DNA from 3 places in the Enterobacter chinensis genome. Region 3 is predicted to be linked to each of the others. Evidence: predicted binding sites of a transcription regulator. Region 3 holds the regulator's gene; each other region holds the start of a gene.
What was found. Region 3 encodes PurR, which represses purine synthesis genes. Its sites were predicted from a motif close to CANGCAAACGTTTGCNTG; they were not measured.

Region 1: galS (HTH-type transcriptional regulator GalS) is a predicted target of PurR. The motif match lies at 4,213-4,230, and genes of this name have one in related genera.
Region 2: glyA (serine hydroxymethyltransferase) is a predicted target of PurR. The motif match lies at 1,910-1,927, and genes of this name have one in related genera.

Annotation. Positions count from the first base shown of each region.
Region 1 covers NZ_JARDVI010000004.1:367,466-374,186, reverse strand. The annotation lists gene mglC (galactose/methyl galactoside ABC transporter permease MglC) at 1-172, opposite strand, end outside; gene mglA (galactose/methyl galactoside ABC transporter ATP-binding protein MglA) at 188-1,708, opposite strand; gene mglB (galactose/glucose ABC transporter substrate-binding protein MglB) at 1,788-2,786, opposite strand; gene galS (HTH-type transcriptional regulator GalS) at 3,082-4,104, opposite strand; gene yeiB (DUF418 domain-containing protein YeiB) at 4,260-5,417, opposite strand; gene folE (GTP cyclohydrolase I FolE) at 5,436-6,104, opposite strand; gene PYW49_RS14415 (YbfB/YjiJ family MFS transporter) at 6,207-6,721, opposite strand, start outside.
Region 2 covers NZ_JARDVI010000004.1:35,136-41,856, reverse strand. The annotation lists gene PYW49_RS12920 (DoxX family protein) at 63-485, shown strand; gene glyA (serine hydroxymethyltransferase) at 540-1,793, opposite strand; gene hmpA (NO-inducible flavohemoprotein) at 2,098-3,288, shown strand; gene glnB (nitrogen regulatory protein P-II) at 3,348-3,686, opposite strand; gene glrR (two-component system response regulator GlrR) at 3,767-5,104, opposite strand; gene qseG (two-component system QseEF-associated lipoprotein QseG) at 5,091-5,828, opposite strand; gene qseE (two component system sensor histidine kinase QseE/GlrK) at 5,833-6,721, opposite strand, start outside.
Region 3 covers NZ_JARDVI010000001.1:244,648-251,368, reverse strand. The annotation lists gene grxD (monothiol glutaredoxin 4) at 1-73, opposite strand, end outside; gene PYW49_RS01295 (C40 family peptidase) at 412-1,185, shown strand; gene sodB (superoxide dismutase [Fe]) at 1,308-1,889, shown strand; gene PYW49_RS01285 (MFS transporter) at 1,928-3,094, opposite strand; gene cydH (cytochrome bd-I oxidase subunit CydH) at 3,258-3,347, opposite strand; gene purR (HTH-type transcriptional repressor PurR) at 3,645-4,670, shown strand; gene punR (DNA-binding transcriptional activator PunR) at 4,688-5,599, opposite strand; gene punC (purine nucleoside transporter PunC) at 5,715-6,721, shown strand, end outside.

The DNA of each region.
Region 1 (6,721 bases), on a different contig from region 3:
CCAGCGCAATGATAATACGCACGGAAGACTGGGTCAGAATGTTACTCAGGTTCAACAGGCTTAAGAACGTAGGGTCCTGGAAAATGATAATAGCCAGCAGTACTAAAAGAACAACGTAAATACCGCCTTCTTTCAGGTAAGTGAGAAAACTTTTCTTATTTAACGCACTCATGAGGAGCCCCTGATCTTAAAGGTGCAAAGACGCAAGACGCAAAATTTCGTTTTGCGTTGTCGTTTTGGTGTCAACAATACCGGCAACGAGACCATTGCTCATAACCAGAATACGATCTGTGATCCCTAACAATTCCGGCATTTCGGAAGAAATAATAATGATCCCTTTATTCTTTTTCGCCAGCTCGGCAATCAGCTGATAGATTTCAAACTTCGCGCCGACGTCAATACCGCGGGTCGGTTCATCCAGCATCAGAATTTCTGGCTGGGTTAATAACCAACGGCCGATAATGACTTTCTGCTGGTTACCGCCCGAAAGCGAACCAATCTGGGTGCGGTGTCCTGGCGTTTTCACGCGCATGGAGTCAATAACCCATTGGGTATCGCTCTTCATGCGGGAGTTATCCAGCAGACCAATTTTGTTTTTGTAATTGCGAATATTAGAAATTAACGAGTTAAAGTTAATATCCAGATAGGCATAAATACCGGTCGAACGACGCTCTTCCGTCACCAGCGCAAAACCATTATTAATGGCTTCGTTGGCGTTGTGGTTGTTAATTTTCTTACCGTGCAGCGTAATCGTGCCTTGAGCTTTCTCACGGATGCCAAACAGGGTTTCCACGATGTCGGTACGTTTTGCCCCCACCAGGCCGGCAATCCCCAGGATTTCACCCTTGTGCAGGTCGAAGGAAACGTCGCGGATAGACGGCTGGCGTAACGAGGTCAGGTTGCGTACTTCCAGGATCACTTCACCCGGCTTGTTTTCTTTGTCCGGGAAGCGCTGATTCAGGGAACGGCCGACCATCATGGCGATGATCTTGTCCATGTCCAGCCCTTCCAGCGGCTGCGTGGCAATCCACTGGCCGTCGCGCAGGATGGTTATCTCATCACACAGCTGGAAGATCTCTTCCATTTTGTGCGAGATATACACAATGCCGCAGCCGCGATCTTTCAGCTTACGAATAATGGTAAAAAGGTGATTAACCTCTTTTTCCGTTAATGACGATGTGGGTTCGTCCATGATGACGATTTTCGCATCATAGGAGAACGCCTTAGCAATTTCGATCATCTGCATTTGGGATACGGATAATGTTCCCACGCGGGCGCGCGGGTCAATATCAATATCCAGCTCATCGAAAATCGCTTTGGTATCGCGATACATTTTTTCCTGATCGACAAAGACACCTTTGGTTGGATAACGCCCCAACCACATGTTATCCATGACCGAACGCTGCAGTACCAGGTTTAATTCCTGGTGAACCATCGAGATACCGTTTTCCAGTGCTTCTTTCGCTGAATGGAAATCGATCTCTTTCCCCTGAAAAAGAATGCTGCCAGAATCTTTTTGATAGATCCCAAAAAGACATTTTAATAATGTTGATTTACCCGCACCGTTCTCACCCATCAACGCATGAATAGAGTGAGGACGAACTTTTAAATTAACATTATCGAGTGCCTTAACACCGGGAAATGACTTGTTGATACCGCTCATTTCCAACAGGTATTCACCGGATGACTGAGTAGTTGTGCTGACCATAATTATACCTTGTTGGCCTCGCATATCGCGTTATAAAAGGGCGCAACGAATTGCGCCCAGTGGAGACAGTACCGCTAACTTATTTACCGATAAACTCAGCCAGGTTGGACTGGTCTACGCCCACGTAAGGTACGCGAACGATTTTGTTTTCAATTTTCCAGCTGGTGCCATCTGCCGCGCCCTTGCCATCGGCCAGGTTTTTCGCCAGATCGAAGGTCGCTTTCGCCTGGTTGTTGGCATCGTTCAGCACGGTACCGGCCATCGCACCGGATTTAACCAGCGCCAGCGCTTCTGGCAGCGCATCCACACCAAATACCGGGATGGACGATTTATTGTGTGCTTTCAGCGCTTCTACCGCACCCATTGCCATCGCATCGTTGTTGGCAATAACCACTTCGATTTTGTTCGCGTTAGGGCCGGACAGCCACGCGTCCATCTTATCTTTTGCCTGAGCGGTATCCCACATTGCGGTATCTAACGCCAGCTGCTGGGTTTTCAGACCCTTGTCGTTCAGCTCTTTGATAACGTAAGTGGTACGCGCTTCAGCATCCGGGTGGCCAGGCTCGCCTTTCAGCAGAACGAACTGGATCTGACCATCTTTGTTCAGGTCCCAGTTCGGGTTCGCCGCCCAGTGTTTCGCGATCAGATCGCCCTGAATAATACCGGACTCTTTGGAGTCGGTACCCACGTAGAACGCTTTGTCATAGCTATCCAGCGCTTTACGGGAAGGTTCTTTGTTGAAGAAGACGATTGGCACATTCTGGCCGCGCGCTTTCTCAATAACCGTGCCTGCTGCAGCCGGGTCAACCAGGTTGATAGCCAGGGCTTTCACGCCTTTCGCCAGCAGAACGTCGATCTGGTCGTTCTGTTTGGACTGGTCATTCTGGGAGTCATTCATCAGCAGCTGAACGTCTGGCGCTGCTTTAGCATCTTTCTCAATTGCTTTACGCACAACAGACATGAAGTTGTCGTCGTATTTATAGATGGTCACACCAATACGGGTATCTGCAGCGTGCGCTGCTGCACCAAAAAGCATGCTTGCCATTACAGCAGACAGGGTCAACACCTTCTTATTCATGGTATCTCCGGTTTTTTTTATGCAGGGTAGTTCTTGTGAATAACGATCGGCGGGCAGGTGTTAATAAAACGTTACTGACAGCCGAAGTTCACTTATAAAATTTCTATCTTCCGTGTTCGGTAACGCTCCAGAAATGCGTTTTATTCGTTGTTTGCGGCACATTGGCTATAGTGAAAGTGAATAATCACTGTTACATAGCGTTTCAGCCCCTAAAACGCTGACATCATAGTCAGCGCCTTGTTAAGATACTGTGAATTTACTCACAGATTGAAAACGGTTACATCACCTCATGTAATCAGTTAGTGATCGGAACCACAATTTGCCGGGCCGCGACGGAGTGACGACGTACTAAAGTCGGCATGAAACAATGTGTTGCCCCCGGATCCAGCAGCCCTGCCGCCCCCTGTAACGCCAGCTCAGTCGCCAGTTTAGCCATAGAGGCTATGGGGTAACGCACCGTTGTCAGCTGCGGGTCGGTGTAACGGGCAATTGGAATATCGTCAAAGCCGATGAGTGATAAATGCTGTGGCACCGCAATGCCGTTATCTTTCAATGCCGTCAGGGCGCCAGCCGCCATGCTGTCGTTATAGGCAAACACCGCGGTAAGCTGCAGATTGCGGCCCAGCAACTCCACCATGGCCGCCTCACCGCCCTGCATGTCCGGCGTGCCGGTCCCAGTCCAGCTGTCTGATGGCGTAATGCCGTGCTCTTTCAGGGCGTTTTGCCACCCCTCGCGCCGCAGTTCGTCATCTTCAATCTGATGGCTGGAGGCCAGATAACCGATCCGCTGATGCCCGTTGTTAATGAGCATTTTCGTGGCCATCATTGCGCCACTGACGTTATCCAGCCCGACGCAGCGATGGGCGTAGCCCGGGACGATGCGGTTGATCAGCACCATGCCCGGGATCTGATCCATAAACCCGATTAACTCTTCGTCGCTCAGGGCTTTTGAGTGGACAATCAAAGCGTTACAGCGCTGGCGGATCAGCACTTCGATGGCATAGCGTTCTTTTTCCGCCTCATGATAGCTATTGCCGATCAGGACGTATTTCTGGTGCTGCTGGGCGACCACATCAACCGCTTTCACCAGCGCGCCGAAAAAGGCATCGGAGACATCCATCACCACCACGCCGATGGTGTCGCTGACCTGCGTCGCAAGCGCCTGGGCATTGGCATTTGGCCGGTACCCAAGCTGGGTCACGGCTTTCATTACTGTTTCACGGGTTTCAGGGCTGACCAGCGCGCTGTTGTTCAGCACGCGCGAAACGGTAGCCACAGAAACGCCCGCCTGACGGGCGACGTCACGAATGGTGATCATATTCACCATCCTTCAAAGGATTGCAGCAACTCACAGACACCCCCTGTGTTTAGCAAGGTGGCTATTTTGGCAGTGAGAGAAAGGGGACTACGTGAAGAAGCTCACACTCATGAAAACGCTTACATCCGTTTTGTTAATGATTGTGATCCAGATCGTTATCTGGATGTGTTTTTCAATGATACCCCTGAAGCATGTGCGGTTAACTGACGCCACACCCACTCCAGCGGCCCCTGGCGAAAATAACGTAGCCAGAGAACAGAAAACGCCAGGTTCACTACCCAGACCGGGATAACAAACGCCAGCAGCGCGAGGCGGTCGAATTTCATAAACAGACCAAAGCGATAGAAAAGCGTGGTGCATATCAGCGTTTGCAGGAGGTAATTGCTTAACGCCATGCGACCCACGCAGGCGATAGCGCTGACAATCCACAGGCGAGAAAGCGTTGGCCAGAAGCCATAGATCAGCGCTGCGTAGCCGATAGTCTGGAACGGTGCGCTCAGTTCGCGCGGCACCTGCAGCAGGAAAGCGCACCAGCGGTAATCCCAGTGGAGGTGCCACTGAGCAATCACCGCCGGGAGGTTAATCAACACGCCAAGCAGCACCAGGCCCGCGCCCGTGCGGCGATAGTGGCGCAGGCTGAATTCGCCTTTCAGCCAGCCGGTGCGCATCAGTGACGCGCCCATCAGCATCATTCCCGCCAGCTGCCAGCCGTATTGCGCGCCCAGCGCAAGGAGGTTATCTCCCAGCATATCCGCACGATTGCTTATCGCTTCCGTACCGCCTTTCAGCTTCCAGTATTGCTCGTACTGCAGGTTAGCGGCATCCGGGATCCAGGAACGGCTTGTCGCCTCGCCAGAGATCATTCCTAACAGCAGCAGTACCCCAAGCCCCATGACATAAAGCATCACACCGGTGTTAAACAGGCTTTTTACGCTGTTCGCGTCGCGAATGAGGCGCCAGCAGATGAGCCCGACTAACCCATAAGCGAGAAGAATATCGCCGTCCCAGAAGAACAGGCCGTGGATAAAGCCGAGGAGAACCAGCAGCGTCAGGCGCGACTGTATCCAGCGCGTTCCGCGTTTGAGGAGCAACTGCAGGCCTGCGCCAAACAGCAGGGCAAAGAGCGTGAGGAATTTGACCTGTGCGAAGAGATCGAGGACTGCCCATGTCCAGGCATCACTGCGTGTGATGTCGCCATACCACGCAGGATTGAGATAAGCCGCCTTCGGCAGACCGAAGGCGCTAATATTAAGCAGCAGGATACCGAGAATGGCGACGCCGCGAACAAAATCGAGCGTGACGTTTCGCTCCATGGTCCCTGCCCTGTCCGATTAGTTGTGGTGACGTACAGCGCGCAGGAACTCCTGGCGGGTATTCTGGCTCGATTTAAACAGACCACCCAGCGAGGTTGTTGTGGTCGCGCTGGTGGCATCACGCACGCCGCGCGCTTTCACGCAGTAGTGAACCGCGTCGATAGAGACAGCCACGTTATTGGTGCCCAGCAGCGTTTGCAGCGCGGTCAGGATCTGCTGCGTCAGACGCTCCTGCACCTGCGGACGCTGAGCAAAGAACTGCACGATGCGGTTGATCTTCGACAGGCCAATCACCGTATCTTTTGGGATATACGCCACGGTCGCTTTACCGTCGATGGTGACGAAATGGTGTTCGCAGGTGCTGGTCAGCGTGATATCGCGTACCGTGACCATCTCGTCCACCTTCATCTTATTTTCGATGACGGTGATTTTCGGGAAGTTGGCGTAATCCAGGCCGGAGAAAATTTCGTCGACGTACATTTTTGCGATACGGTGCGGCGTCTCCATCAGACTGTCGTCACTCAGATCGAGATTCAGCAGCTCCATGATATCGGTCATATGACCGGCAATCAGACGCTTGCGGGTTTCATTGTCCAGATCCTGAACGGGTGGACGCAGTGGCGTTTCAAGACCGCGCGCAACCAGGGCTTCGTGGACCAGGGCAGCTTCTTTACTGAGTGATGACATTTTGTTCTCCTGCAGGTGTGGCGTCTTTTGCCCTCGTTGTGGCAAAAGTATGCGCTCATTGTGCGTGAGGCCGCGCACATAATCCAGTATTCACGACGATAATTATTGCAATTGCTGTTGCCTTTCAGCGTGACGATTCCAGACCAGGGCCCCCCCGACGAACAGTGCAACACCCGCGAGGCCCAGCGCAGGCTCCAGCCGGTGGGTAAGCCAGGTCGAAAACGCCGAGGTCACCGGCCCCACCAGTTGCCCAATCGCATACCCGGTGGTAAGCAGTCCAGCCATGTACCGCGTGTGGTTCGGTGCCAGCTCGCGACCGTATAAAAGCGAGAGCTGAACGGCGCAGAGGAACCCACCGCCAACCAGTAGCCCCCCCGTCAGCAATCCGCCTATTCCCGGCAGCAGCCAGGCCGCCAGTACCCCAGCCCCCTGTAACCACAACACAATAGCCAGCCTGCGGTTAGCCGTTGAGGTGTGGCGCAACAGAATGCTGAGCGCAATCCCCACCACGGCGGCGATACCAAAAATAGGCCAGACAAACTGGGCAAACAGGCTGCCGGGAAAACGTACGGCCGCCATCTGCGATAAGAAGGTCGCCGGCAGAATATAACCAAACC
Region 2 (6,721 bases), on a different contig from region 3:
AATGGAAGACAATGGATTTGTGTATTAATTTTAGATTGGGTCCCCTCAAAAATGAGCCAGCTATGAACACTCTACGTTATTTAGATTTCGGTCAGTCACGTCACCTGCTGCTGTTGATTGGCCGCATCGCGCTTGTCGTGCTGTTTATTATCTTTGGTTATCCAAAACTGACGGGGTTTAGCGGCACCGTACAATATATGACCTCGCTGGGCACGCCGATGCCCATGCTGGCGGCCATTATTGCGGTGGTTATGGAAGTGCCTGCCGCCATCCTGATCGTACTGGGCTTTTTCACCCGCCCTCTCGCGGTACTGTTTGTGTTTTACACGCTGGGCACCGCGGTAATAGGTCATCACTACTGGGATATGACCGGTGATGCGGTTGTGCCGAATATGATTAACTTCTACAAGAATATCAGTATTGCGGGCGCTTTTATTTTACTGGCCATCGTAGGTCCCGGTGCCATTTCCCTGGACCGGCGTTAAGCCATAAAAAAAGGCCGCAAGCGCGGCCTTTTTTATTTCTGCACAGCAGAGGAATTATGCGTATACCGGGAAGCGTGCGCAGATATCCAGAACTTTACCTTTAACGCGCTCGATAACCGCTTCGTCATTGATGTTGTCCAGAACGTCACACATCCAGCCTGCCAGTTCTTTCACTTCCGCTTCTTTAAAGCCGCGGCGAGTCACAGCCGGAGAACCGATACGGATACCGGAAGTCACAAACGGGCTCTTCGGATCGTTTGGCACGCTGTTTTTGTTCACGGTGATGTTGGCGCGGCCCAGGGCTGCGTCAGCTTCTTTACCGGTCAGGTTTTTATCAACCAGATCCAGCAGGAACAGGTGGTTTTCAGTACCGCCAGACACCACTTTGTAGCCACGGTTCAGGAACACTTCCACCATCGCTTTGGCGTTCTTAGCAACCTGCTGCTGGTAAACTTTGAACTCTGGCTCCATCGCTTCTTTCAGTGCTACCGCTTTTGCCGCGATAACGTGCATCAGAGGGCCGCCCTGCGCGCTTGGGAACACAGCGGAGTTCAGTTTTTTGTAGAGCTCTTCATCACCGCCTTTCGCCAGGATCAGGCCACCGCGTGGACCCGCCAGGGTTTTGTGAGTGGTGGTGGTCACAACGTGAGCATGTGGAACCGGGTTCGGGTAAACGCCTGCGGCAATCAGACCGGCAACGTGCGCCATGTCGACGAACAGGTAAGCGCCGATGCTGTCTGCGATTTCACGCATTTTTGCCCAGTCAACGATACCGGAATAAGCAGAGAAACCACCGATGATCATCTTCGGCTTGTGCTCTTTGGCCTGCTTAGCCATGTCTTCGTAATCAATTTTACCGGACTCATCAATACCGTAAGGGATGATGTTGTACAGTTTACCGGAGAAGTTAACCGGGGAGCCGTGAGTCAGGTGGCCGCCCTGCGCCAGGTTCATACCCAGAACGGTATCGCCCGGTTGCAGCAGCGCAGTGTAGACCGCGAAGTTAGCCTGAGAGCCAGAGTGCGGCTGGACGTTCGCGTAGTCAGCGCCAAAGAGTTCTTTCGCACGGTCGATAGCGAGCTGCTCAACGATATCAACGTACTCGCAACCGCCGTAATAGCGTTTGCCTGGGTAACCTTCAGCATATTTGTTGGTCAGCTGAGAACCCTGCGCCTGCATAACGCGCGGGCTGGTGTAGTTTTCGGAGGCGATCAGTTCGATGTGCTCTTCCTGACGTACTTTTTCCTGCTCCATAGCCTGCCACAGTTCGGCATCATAATCGGCAATGTTCATTTCACGCTTTAACATCCGCATCTCCTGACTCAGCTAACAAGTAAATTTTGGCCTGAAAAGGCAGTCCTGTTGGACGACGGGCAACAGTATAACTGATTAGTTCTGTGATAACAGGTCTTGACAAACGATTTTACGCAAACGTTTTCCTTCACGCCACGCAAGGGTTTGAGGAATAAAGCCCTCGCCATTTTCAGCGGATTTCTTTTCAGGTTTGTGATGCATATTTTTCATCTTGCAAAGAACCATTTACAACGCAGGGGTATTTTTTATAAGATGCATTTAAAATACATCATTAAAGTCACATCAGAAGGAAGCTGCTATGCTCGACGCTCAAACCATCGCTACCGTTAAAGCCACCATTCCCCTGCTGGTGGAAACCGGTCCTAAACTGACCGCCCATTTCTACGATCGCATGTTCACGCATAACCCGGAGCTCAAAGAGATTTTCAACATGAGCAACCAGCGTAACGGCGATCAGCGCGAAGCCCTGTTCAACGCCATCGCGGCCTACGCCAGCAATATAGAGAATCTGGCTGCGCTGCTGCCCGCGGTGGAAAAAATTGCCCAGAAACATACCAGCTTCCAGATCAAACCCGAGCAGTACAACATTGTGGGCGGTCACCTGCTGGCAACGCTGGACGAAATGTTCAGCCCGGGTCAGGAGGTTCTGGACGCATGGGGCAAAGCCTACGGCGTGCTGGCAAACGTATTTATCAACCGTGAAGCACAGATCTACAGCGAAAACGCCGGCAAGAAAGGTGGCTGGGAAGGAACCCGCGCGTTCCGCATCGTTGAGAAAACGCCGCGCAGCGCATTGATCACCAGCTTCGAATTTGAGCCGGTGGACGGTCAGCCGGTGGCCGATTATCAGCCAGGGCAGTATCTGGGCGTGTGGCTCAAACCTGAAGGTTTCCCGCACCAGGAAATCCGTCAGTATTCCCTCACCCGCAAGCCTAACGGAAAAGGCTATCGCATTGCGGTGAAGCGCGAGGACGGCGGTCAGGTATCCACCTGGCTGCACAACGAGGCTAAGGCGGGTGACGTGGTCCATCTGGCCGCACCTGCCGGCGACTTCTTTATGACCGTTGAAACGACTACGCCAGTCACGCTGATCTCCGCAGGTGTGGGTCAAACGCCAATGCTGGCGATGCTGGATACGCTTGCGGCATCACAGCACAGCGCCCAGGTAAACTGGTTCCACGCCGCCGAGAACGGTGATGTCCATGCCTTCGCTGATGAAGTCAACGCGCTGGCGGCGGGACTGCCACGCTTTACCGCACATACCTGGTATCGCCTGCCGACGGAAACCGACCGCGCCGCCGCTCGCTTTGACAGCGAAGGGCTGATGGATTTAAGCAAACAAGAAGGGGCGTTCAGCGCGCCGGATATGCAGTTCTACGTCTGTGGGCCAGTGGCGTTTATGCAGTATGCCGCGAAGCAGCTGGTGGAACTGGGCGTGGATAAAGACAACATTCACTACGAATGTTTCGGGCCTCATAAGGTGCTGTAACGCAAAAAGCCCCTCGTTCGAGGGGCTTTTTTTCGCCGGGTGGCGGCTGCGAAATCTATTTAAATCGCGGCGTCGTCTTCTTCGCCGGTACGGATACGGATCACGCGCGCCACGTCAAAGACGAAGATTTTACCGTCGCCAATTTTGCCCGTCTGCGCCGTGCGGATAATGGTATCCACACAGGTGTCCACGATATCGTCGCTCACCACGATTTCAATTTTTACTTTCGGCAGAAAGTCCACCATGTACTCTGCGCCACGGTAAAGCTCGGTGTGGCCTTTCTGACGACCAAAACCTTTCACTTCCGTCACGGTCATCCCGGTGATGCCGACTTCCGCCAGCGCTTCACGCACGTCATCCAGTTTGAAAGGTTTAATAATCGCATCAATCTTTTTCATGGTGGGTCCTTAAACGCTTGCCTGTAAGCTGCCTCGTAATCGATTGCCCACAGTATCATATTCAATCGAATTTTGCGGTACTACTCTTTAAAATCGTTGGCTTCAAGCTCATGACGCGACAGCAGCTTGTAGAACTCGGTGCGGTTGCGTCCGGCCATGCGCGCCGCATGGGTCACGTTGCCTTTGGTTATCTGCAATAGCTTGCGAAGATAGTTAAGCTCGAACTGATTCCGCGCTTCGGCAAACGTCGGCAGCGCCGTGTTTTCCCCTTCCAGCGCCTGCTCCACCAGCGCGTCGCTGATAACCGGTGAGGAGGTCAGCGCCACGCACTGCTCAATCACGTTGACCAGCTGACGCACGTTCCCCGGCCAGCTTGCGGTCATCAGCCGTTTCATCGCATCAGTGGAAAACGCACGCACGAACGGTTTATGACGATCGGCCGCCTGGCGCAAAAGATGGTTCGCCAGCAGCGGAATGTCTTCCGCGCGTTCGGCCAGCGCCGGGATCTTCAGGTTTACGACGTTCAGACGGTAGTAGAGATCTTCGCGAAACTCGTTGCGGGCCATCACTTTTGGCAGATCGCGGTGCGTTGCCGAAATAATACGCACGTTAATATCGATGTCGCGATTGCTGCCCAGCGGGCGGACTTTTCGCTCCTGCAACACGCGCAGCAGTTTGACCTGCAGCGGAGCAGGCATGTCACCAATCTCGTCCAGGAAAAGTGTGCCACCTTCCGCGGCCTGGAACAGCCCTTCCCGGCTGCTTACCGCGCCGGTAAATGCGCCGCGGGCATGCCCAAACAGTTCAGATTCGAGCAGCTGCTCCGGCAGCGCGCCGCAGTTGATCGCAATAAAGGCGTTTTTGCTGCGCGGGCTGGCGTTATGGATCGCCTGCGCCAGGATCTCTTTCCCGGTTCCGCTCTGGCCGTTGATGAGCACGCTAACGTCCGACTGTGCCACCATCCGGGCCTGTTCGAGCAAACGCAGCATAATGGGGCTGCGGGTGACGATAGACTCCCTCCACGCTTCATCACCCGCCGGGGCGGCATGTTCCAGCGCGCTGTCGATAGCTTTATAAAGCGCATCTTTGTCCACCGGCTTGGTCAGAAAGCTGAACACCCCCTGCTGCGTCGCCGCAACCGCATCCGGGATCGAACCGTGCGCCGTCAGGATAATCACGGGCATTCCCGGCTGCTGCTTCTGGATCTCCGCGAACAGCTGCAGGCCGTCCATTTCGTCCATCCGCAGGTCGCTTATCACCAGATCGATTTTCTCGCGGCTGAGGATCTTCAGCCCTTCCAGCCCGCTTTCAGCGGTTACGACGCTGTAGCCTTCACTCACCAGACGCATCCCCAGCAGCTTTAACAGCCCGGGATCGTCATCCACCAGTAAGAGATGGGCAGGTTTACGGCTCGTCATGCTTCACATCCTCTTGTTTCGGCGTATCGCTGTCCGGTGCAGCGGATGAACTCCCCGGCTGATATTTACGCGACGAGAGCTGTCTTTCGATATCGGTCAGGTTTTCCAGCTTACGCGTCGTAGTATCCAGCTGCGTACGCAAATGCTGTTGCTGTTGACGCAGCGTATCAAGCTCGCTGTCGGTGGCCTGTTGCAGCTTGCTGTAGCGGGAGCGTTCTTCAGATAGCTGAAGCTGTAACGTCTGCCCATCGCGCCAGAGCTGGTAGACCGGGCGTACCTGTACCGGAAGATTGACCACAAACGTGTCCAGTCGGGTCACATTGGCGCGGCGTTCAATGGGGGTTATTTTTGCATCTGCCAGTAAAATGCCGCGCTTGAAAGCGTCCTGCCAGGTGTCGTCATCCAGCATCGCCGCTTTCGAGCGGGCGTCTACTGGCGCAAGACGCTGGGCGCAGTCTATTCCACGCAGCCAGAACAGCGGGTTGCTTTCGACATCATGGCCTGACAGGTTCCAGATATCGTCACAGCGGGTTGAGAGGAAATCTGCCAGCTGATTATCGGGCCATTTATCTTCTTGTTTACCGCTGATCGCACTTTGCGGCACATGGGAAACGCAGCCTGCCAGAAATAAACAGGGCAGACCCAGGCGAAGCGTGTTGCTGGAAAACACCGCGCGTACGGCGCGGAAAAAGACGTGTGACATACTCACCAGACATAGATTCATTTTATTAATTTTTCCGGCTCAGGGGCAGTTCAATACGGAAGCAAACGTCGGCACGGTCATCCGTGGCGATGTTTAGCTCGCCCTGCATGCGTCGTATACAGTCCCGGGCGATGCTTAAGCCAAGACCGCTTCCTTTAACCGCGCCTTTCCGCTGATGACTTCCCTGGAAAAAAGGTTCGAAGATCATGGTTTTTTCGTCATCGGGGATCGGGGTGCCGGTGTTTGCGACGTCAATAAACACCCGTGAACCATTCGTATAACTTCGGATATAAATGTTACCGGATTCAGTACCATAGTGCACCGCATTGGAGTAAAGATTATCCAGAACGCTCATCAGCAGCATGGGTTCAGCCAGGCACGCTGGCGCATTCAGTTCTACACCGGTATGCATCATTTTAGCTCTTGCCGGCAAGCTATGGGCGGAGATCACCATATCCACCAGCGGTTCAATCTCGACGTCCTCCAGTACAACCGCCCCGTCAGCCAGCTTGCGGTTGTAATCCAGCAGTTGTTCAATCAGCTTTTGCAGATTGCGGCTGCTGTTATCCAGGATCTCGACGATTTCTTTCTGTTCTGACGTAAGCGGCCCTGCCACTTCGTCCGCCAGCAGCTCCGTCCCTTCACGCATGCTGGCCAGCGGCGTTTTGAGCTCATGAGAGATATGGCGCAGGAACTGATGGCGCTGAGATTCAAGCCACGCCAGGCGCTCGGACAGCCAGATAATGCGCTGGCCGACGGAGCGTAACTCACGCGGACCTTTAAAAGCGACCGTATCGCCGAGCGATTTCCCCTCCCCCAGGCGGTTGATCATACGCTGGATGCCCTTCACCGGGCCGATGATCATGCGGGTAAAGAGCAGGACCAGCCCAAGACTCACCAGGAACAGCACCAGC
Region 3 (6,721 bases):
GAGAACCTTTCATATACAGCAGAATCGGGTTTTCAGCGATCTGTCGCTGGATTTTTTCAATAGTGGTGCTCATGTCTTGCTTCCTTTAACTTCTGTTACGGCATTCGTCTGATATTGTAGCGGTTCAGACTGGCATCGGAAAATAACATTTTTGTCACGTTTATACATTCTACCCCGAGTCACGAAAAGTTGCATTGCAAATGGTGTTTACCCCTGCGGCAGTCAGGGTTTTGCTTAGGGAGTGGGCAAATGTGCGACAGAACGATGGATTTTTTTGCACTTGCTTACGAAACACGATTGTAGATTGAAAAATGCTATTAACTTTCTGGGTTTTTATGGATTAGAATCGACGGGCTTTGTAAATCACACGCGGGTATTATTGATGACCTGCATTTATCAGGGGACTGCCCAGTGGCGCGGATAAATAAAATCTCGATCACGCTCTGTGCTTTACTGTTTACATCACTCACTTTCACGCCAGTGGCAAACGCCTCTCAGCAGGCGCGGCATTCTGCTGTACAAAAAAACCATCTGGTGAAAGCCACAGAACGTAAGAAAAAAACCACCGCTAAGAACGACAAGAAAAAAACACCCACACAGACTAAACAGACAGCTTCCAGCAAGACGAAAACCAAATCTTCCCGCACTGCCCACACCGCTAAAAATAAAACTTCGTTAACCGCCGCTAACCTCGTTACTGAAAAATGCATCACGCGTAAAGGCCACAAAGCGAAGTGCACAAAAGTCACGAAAATTGCGGAAGTGCATAAAGTGCGCGTACAGAAAGCGCAAAAAACCGCGATGAACAAACTGATGGGGCAGATTGGCAAACCTTATCACTGGGGTGGCAGTTCGCCGCGTACCGGTTTTGACTGCAGCGGCCTCGTCTATTACGCCTATAAAGATCTGGTCAAGTTCCGCATTCCTCGCACCGCCAATGAGATGTACCATCTGCGCGATGCTTCCCCGGTTGACCGTGGTGAGCTGGAAAACGGCGATCTGGTGTTCTTCCGTACTCAGGGCCGCGGTACAGCTGACCACGTTGGCGTTTATGTCGGCAACGGGAAATTCATCCAGTCACCGCGTAGCGGCCAGGATATTCAGATCACTTCACTTAGCGAAGACTACTGGGTACGTCATTACGTCGGCGCGCGTCGCGTGATGACGCCAAAAACCATTCGCTAACCCCTGCCCTGCCGCGCTCGTGGCAGGGTAAGTTCCTCTTTTGCATACCCTTTCAATTTGCTATCCTGTCCCTGTTGTCTGTGTGGTTATTGGCAACGCAAAATACAATAAGGAGAGAAGCAATGTCGTTCGAATTACCTGCACTACCGTATGCAAAAGACGCCCTGGCACCGCACATTTCTGCGGAAACCCTGGAATATCATTACGGCAAGCATCACCAGACGTACGTCACCAACCTGAACAACCTGATCAAGGGCACCGATTTTGAAGGCAAAACGCTGGAAGAGATCGTCCGCAGCTCAGAGGGTGGCGTATTTAACAACGCGGCTCAGGTGTGGAACCACACCTTCTACTGGCACTGCCTGGCACCGAATGCCGGTGGCGAACCTGCCGGTGAACTGGCTACCGCCATTAACGCCGCATTTGGCAGCTTCGCAGATTTCAAAGCGAAGTTCACCGATGCCGCTATCAAGAACTTCGGCTCTGGCTGGACGTGGCTGGTAAAAGAGGCTGATGGCAAACTGGCTATCGTTTCCACTTCTAACGCGGGTACCCCGCTGACCACCAGCGCTAAGCCGCTGATGACCGTGGACGTTTGGGAACACGCTTACTACATTGATTACCGTAACGCGCGCCCGAACTACCTGGAGCACTTCTGGGCGCTGGTTAACTGGGACTTTGTGGCGAAAAACTTCGCCGCGTAAGAGACACGCAGAAGGGTTCGCCCTTCTGCGTTTTTGGTTTATTCAGCAGCGCAGGCTGCTTCTGGCTGTTTACGACCCGACATCATCACCAGCAGCAGGCCGAGCGTGGCAATGATTGCCCCCATCACCGGCACAAAGCTGTACCCCAGTCCCCCTGAAATCACGGCCCCACCGGCCGCGGCACCGAGCGCATTACCCAGGTTGAAGGCACCAATATTGACCGAAGAAGAGAGGCCAGGCGCCTCATGCGCGACGCGCATTACGCGCATCTGCAGCGGCGGAACCACAGCAAAGGTAGCGGCACCCCATACGACCATCGCAACGGCGGCCCCATACTCATTACGTGCCAGCCATGGAATGGCGATCATGATGACAATCAGCAGAGTTAAGAAACCCTTCAGCGTCCCGCTCACGGAACGGTCGGCAAATTTCCCACCGAGATAGTTGCCAATCGAGAAGCCCACGCCAATCAGCACCAGCATTGCGGTGACAAAAAGAGGCGTCGCGTGGGTGATGTCATGCAATACCGGCGAAATATAGGTGTAAAGGGTGAACATCGCCCCAGCCCCCAGCACGGTGGTGAGCAGCGCGGAGAGCACCTGTGGGCGCATCAGCACCGACAGTTCCCGGCGCACGTCAGGACGTTCCCCCGCGCTGCCTTTCGGCAAGGAGAAGAACAGTGCCACCATCGCGAGCACGCCCAGCCCGGCCGTCGCCAGGAAGGACATACGCCAGCCAATCACTTCTCCCAGCCAGGTTGCCGCCGGCACCCCGCCAATGTTGGCAATCGTCAGGCCCATAAACATAGTCGCCACGGCGCTCGCCTGCTTGTGCTTTGGTACCACGCTTGCCGCCACAACCGACCCCAGCCCAAAGAACGCGCCGTGGTTAAGGCTTGTCAGAATGCGTGACAGCATCAGTGTGGTGTAGTCCGGCGAAATGGCGGAAAGCACGTTGCCCAGGGTGAAAATCGCCATCAGGAAAATCAGCGCATTGCGACGCGCGCGGTGCGAAAGCAGAAGCGTCATCAGCGGCGCCCCTACCATTACGCCAATAGCGTAGGCGCTGATTAACATGCCTGCAGCAGGGATCGAAACGTCCACACCCCGGGCAATAACAGGCAGTAACCCCATCGGGGAGAATTCAGTGGTGCCAATCCCAAAAGCGCCAATCGCCAGGGCCAGCAGGGGAAAATTGATTTTCATGCGTCAACTCCGGATGCCGTGTCATGTGGTGACACAGAACAAAGAAGCAGAAAGCATGACATCAATCACAAAAAATGAGAAGTTAACAAAATGGCAAAAGATTTTTGCATGAGAAGTAACAATCGGGGCGATCGGGAGGGAGAACGCTCTCCCTCCGCGTAAATCAGTGCAGCGCAGCCGTCAGACCAGCAGCGACAATCAGAGCCAGCACAATAATGGTGGTGAACAGCGAAAACTTCAGATCGGAACTCATCAATTTTTCTCCTTTTAATCCCCCCACGAAAAGTGAGCCTGCTCATTTTTGCACAGTTTACGTCAAAAATCTTCCTGGATTTAAACTGATAACCACTTTACCTCTTCCCCTTTTCATCAAGATAGGACAAAATTCCACGCTAAATTTATTAGCGTACCGGCCATTGACCCCCTCCTGACGTCCCGTGTCGTTTTCCCGGCGTGCCGCAACTCAACATTGCGAAATAAGGGTGAGAGAAGGCAAACGTTTACCTTCAAGTTTTTCAGGAGCTTAGGATATGGTCTGGAGTGACATTTAATGGCAACAATTAAAGACGTAGCAAAACGCGCAAACGTTTCCACTACAACCGTATCACATGTTATTAACAAAACCCGCTTCGTAGCGGAAGAGACGCGCAATGCCGTCTGGGCAGCGATCAAAGAGCTGCACTATTCGCCAAGTGCCGTTGCGCGTAGCCTGAAGGTTAATCACACCAAGTCCATTGGATTGCTGGCAACCAGCAGTGAAGCGGCCTATTTTGCCGAAATCATTGAAGCGGTAGAGAAAAACTGCTTCCAGAAAGGCTATACCCTGATTCTGGGCAACGCGTGGAACAGCATTGAAAAACAGCGCGCCTACCTGTCGATGATGGCGCAAAAGCGCGTTGATGGTCTGCTGGTGATGTGTTCCGAGTATCCGGAATCCGTGCTGTCGATGCTGGAAGAGTATCGCCATATTCCGATGGTGGTGATGGACTGGGGCGAAGCGCGCGCGGACTTCACCGATTCCGTCATCGATAACGCCTTTGAAGGCGGCTATATGGCCGGTCGTTACCTGATCGAACGCGGTCACCGCGAGATTGGCGTGATCCCGGGTCCGCTGGAGCGCAACACCGGCGCGGGCCGTCTGGCCGGTTTCATGAAAGCGATGGAAGAAGCGCTGATCAACGTGCCGGAAAACTGGATCGTGCAGGGTGACTTTGAGCCGGAATCGGGCTACCGCGCAATGCAGCAGATCGTCTCCCAGCAGCACCGTCCGACCGCCGTTTTCTGCGGAGGTGACATCATGGCCATGGGCGCGCTCTGCGCAGCCGATGAACTGGGTCTGCGCGTACCGCAGGATATTTCCGTGATCGGGTATGACAACGTGCGTAACGCGCGTTACTTCACGCCAGCGTTGACCACCATTCACCAGCCGAAAGATTCGCTGGGCGAAACGGCCTTCAATATGCTGATGGACAGGATCGTCAACAAACGTGAAGAGTCGCAGTCCATTGAAGTTCACCCGCGCCTTATCGAACGCCGTTCCGTAGCGGATGGTCCGTTCCGCGACTACCGTCGTTAATCGCTCTACGGGGCCAGCTACGCTGGCTCCCGTAACCATTCCCGGTTAAGCGTTTCGCTGTCTCCCAGATAATCCAGAAGCCACGCCATGGCGGGCGAGACGTCACTTTGCTGCCAGGTGAGGCAGCAGGCCGCATCCGGGAATGGATTCTCCAACGTCAGTTCAACCCATTCTCCGGTATCGATTCTGGGGCGCGCAAAATGAACGGGCACCATCGCGACGCACAGTCCGGCACTGAGGCACGTTGCCGACGATTCCCAGTCAGGTGCCACCACCCTCCGCTGGTTATCCAGCAGCCAGGTGATACGCTTGGGCAATGAACGCGAGGTATCCTCCAGCACCAGAGACGGCCAGTTGCGTAATGTATCGTCGCTCAACGGCCCTTCCATCGCCGCCAATGGATGATCGCTTGCCACCACGCACTTCCAGCTCAGCATGCCCATATCTCGGAAGGCGTACCGCCCCCCGACCGGGATCGCCTGCGTGGCGCCAATCGCCATCTCTGCCCTGCCGTCCGCCAGCGCATCCCAGACGCCGTTGAACACCTCCTGCGAGACCCGCAGCTCGACATCAGAGAAATGACGATAGAAATCGACGAGCATTTGCCGGGTGCGATCCGGCTTAACGATGTTATCCACCGCGATGGAAAGATGTCCTCGCCAGCCGTTAGCGATCTGCTGACACTGTTCACGGGTGATCTGCATTTTTTTGATAACAGAACGCCCTTCCTTTAAAAACCACGCGCCTGCGGGCGTTAATTCCACATCACGATGTCGCCGTTCAAACAGCGGAACCGCCAGCCATTCCTCAAGCTGACGCACGGTGTAGCTGATAGCCGAAGGGACGCGGTGCAACTCCTGCGCCGCACCGCTAAAGCTGCCGTTACGCGCGACAGCATCGACTACTTCAAGAGAATAATCTGACCACATTTTCTGCCTGCAAAATTTTTGAATGCACCCGCCAAATATTAGCGTTTCACAAGCGGCTTTGCACTCCCTACACTCAGCGCCAACGTACACCTGCCTCCTTAAGGAGAATAAAATAATGCAACCCAGGAAAGGTTTTTTAGTCTGGCTCGGCGGCTTAAGCGTGCTGGGCTTTTTGGCCACCGATATGTACCTGCCGGCTTTCGCCGCTATGCAGGAAGATTTGCAAACGCCTGCCGCGGCCATCAGCGCCAGCCTGAGTTTGTTCCTAGCCGGTTTTGCTTTCGCACAGCTGCTCTGGGGACCACTCTCGGATCGCTTTGGTCGTAAACCAGTATTACTGCTGGGTCTGGCCATTTTTGCCGTTGGCTGCCTGGGGATGTTATGGGTACGCGACGCCACCTGGCTGCTGGTGCTGCGCTTTATTCAGGCTGTGGGCGTCTGTGCCGCGGCCGTGACCTGGCAGGCGCTGGTCACCGACTACTACCCGGCTAACCGCACAAACCGTATTTTCGCCACCATAATGCCGCTCGTGGGTCTCTCACCTGCCCTTGCTCCGCTGCTGGGTAGCTGGATCCTCGCACATTTTGACTGGCAGGCCATTTTTGCCACGCTGTTTGCCATCACGCTGGTACTGATGCTGCCCGCGTTTGCCCTCAAACCCGCGCATAAAAAAGAGGCGGATGCTGACGCAAACCCGATTACCTTCACCTCCCTGCTGAGCACCAAAGCGTATCGCGGCAATGTCCTGATCTATGCCGCCTGCTCGGCGAGCTTCTTCGCGTGGCTCACCGGCTCGCCATTCATTCTGCACGATATGGGATACAGCCCGGCGGCCATCGGTCTAAGCTATGTTCCGCAAACCATCGCGTTCCTGGTGGGTGGGTACGGCTGTCGCGCGGCACTGCAAAAATGGGAAGGTCAGCAGATGCTGCCATGGCTGTTGGTGCTCTATGCGTTAAGCGTCATCGGGACCTGGGCCGTTGGCTTTATTCCGGGCGCCGGTCTGGCTGAAATTTTGATTCCATTCTGCGTAATGGCCGTCGCGAACGGGGCGATTTACCCGATTGTGGTGGCACAGGCACTCCGTCCATTCCCGCAGGCGACTGGCCGCGCCGCCGCGCT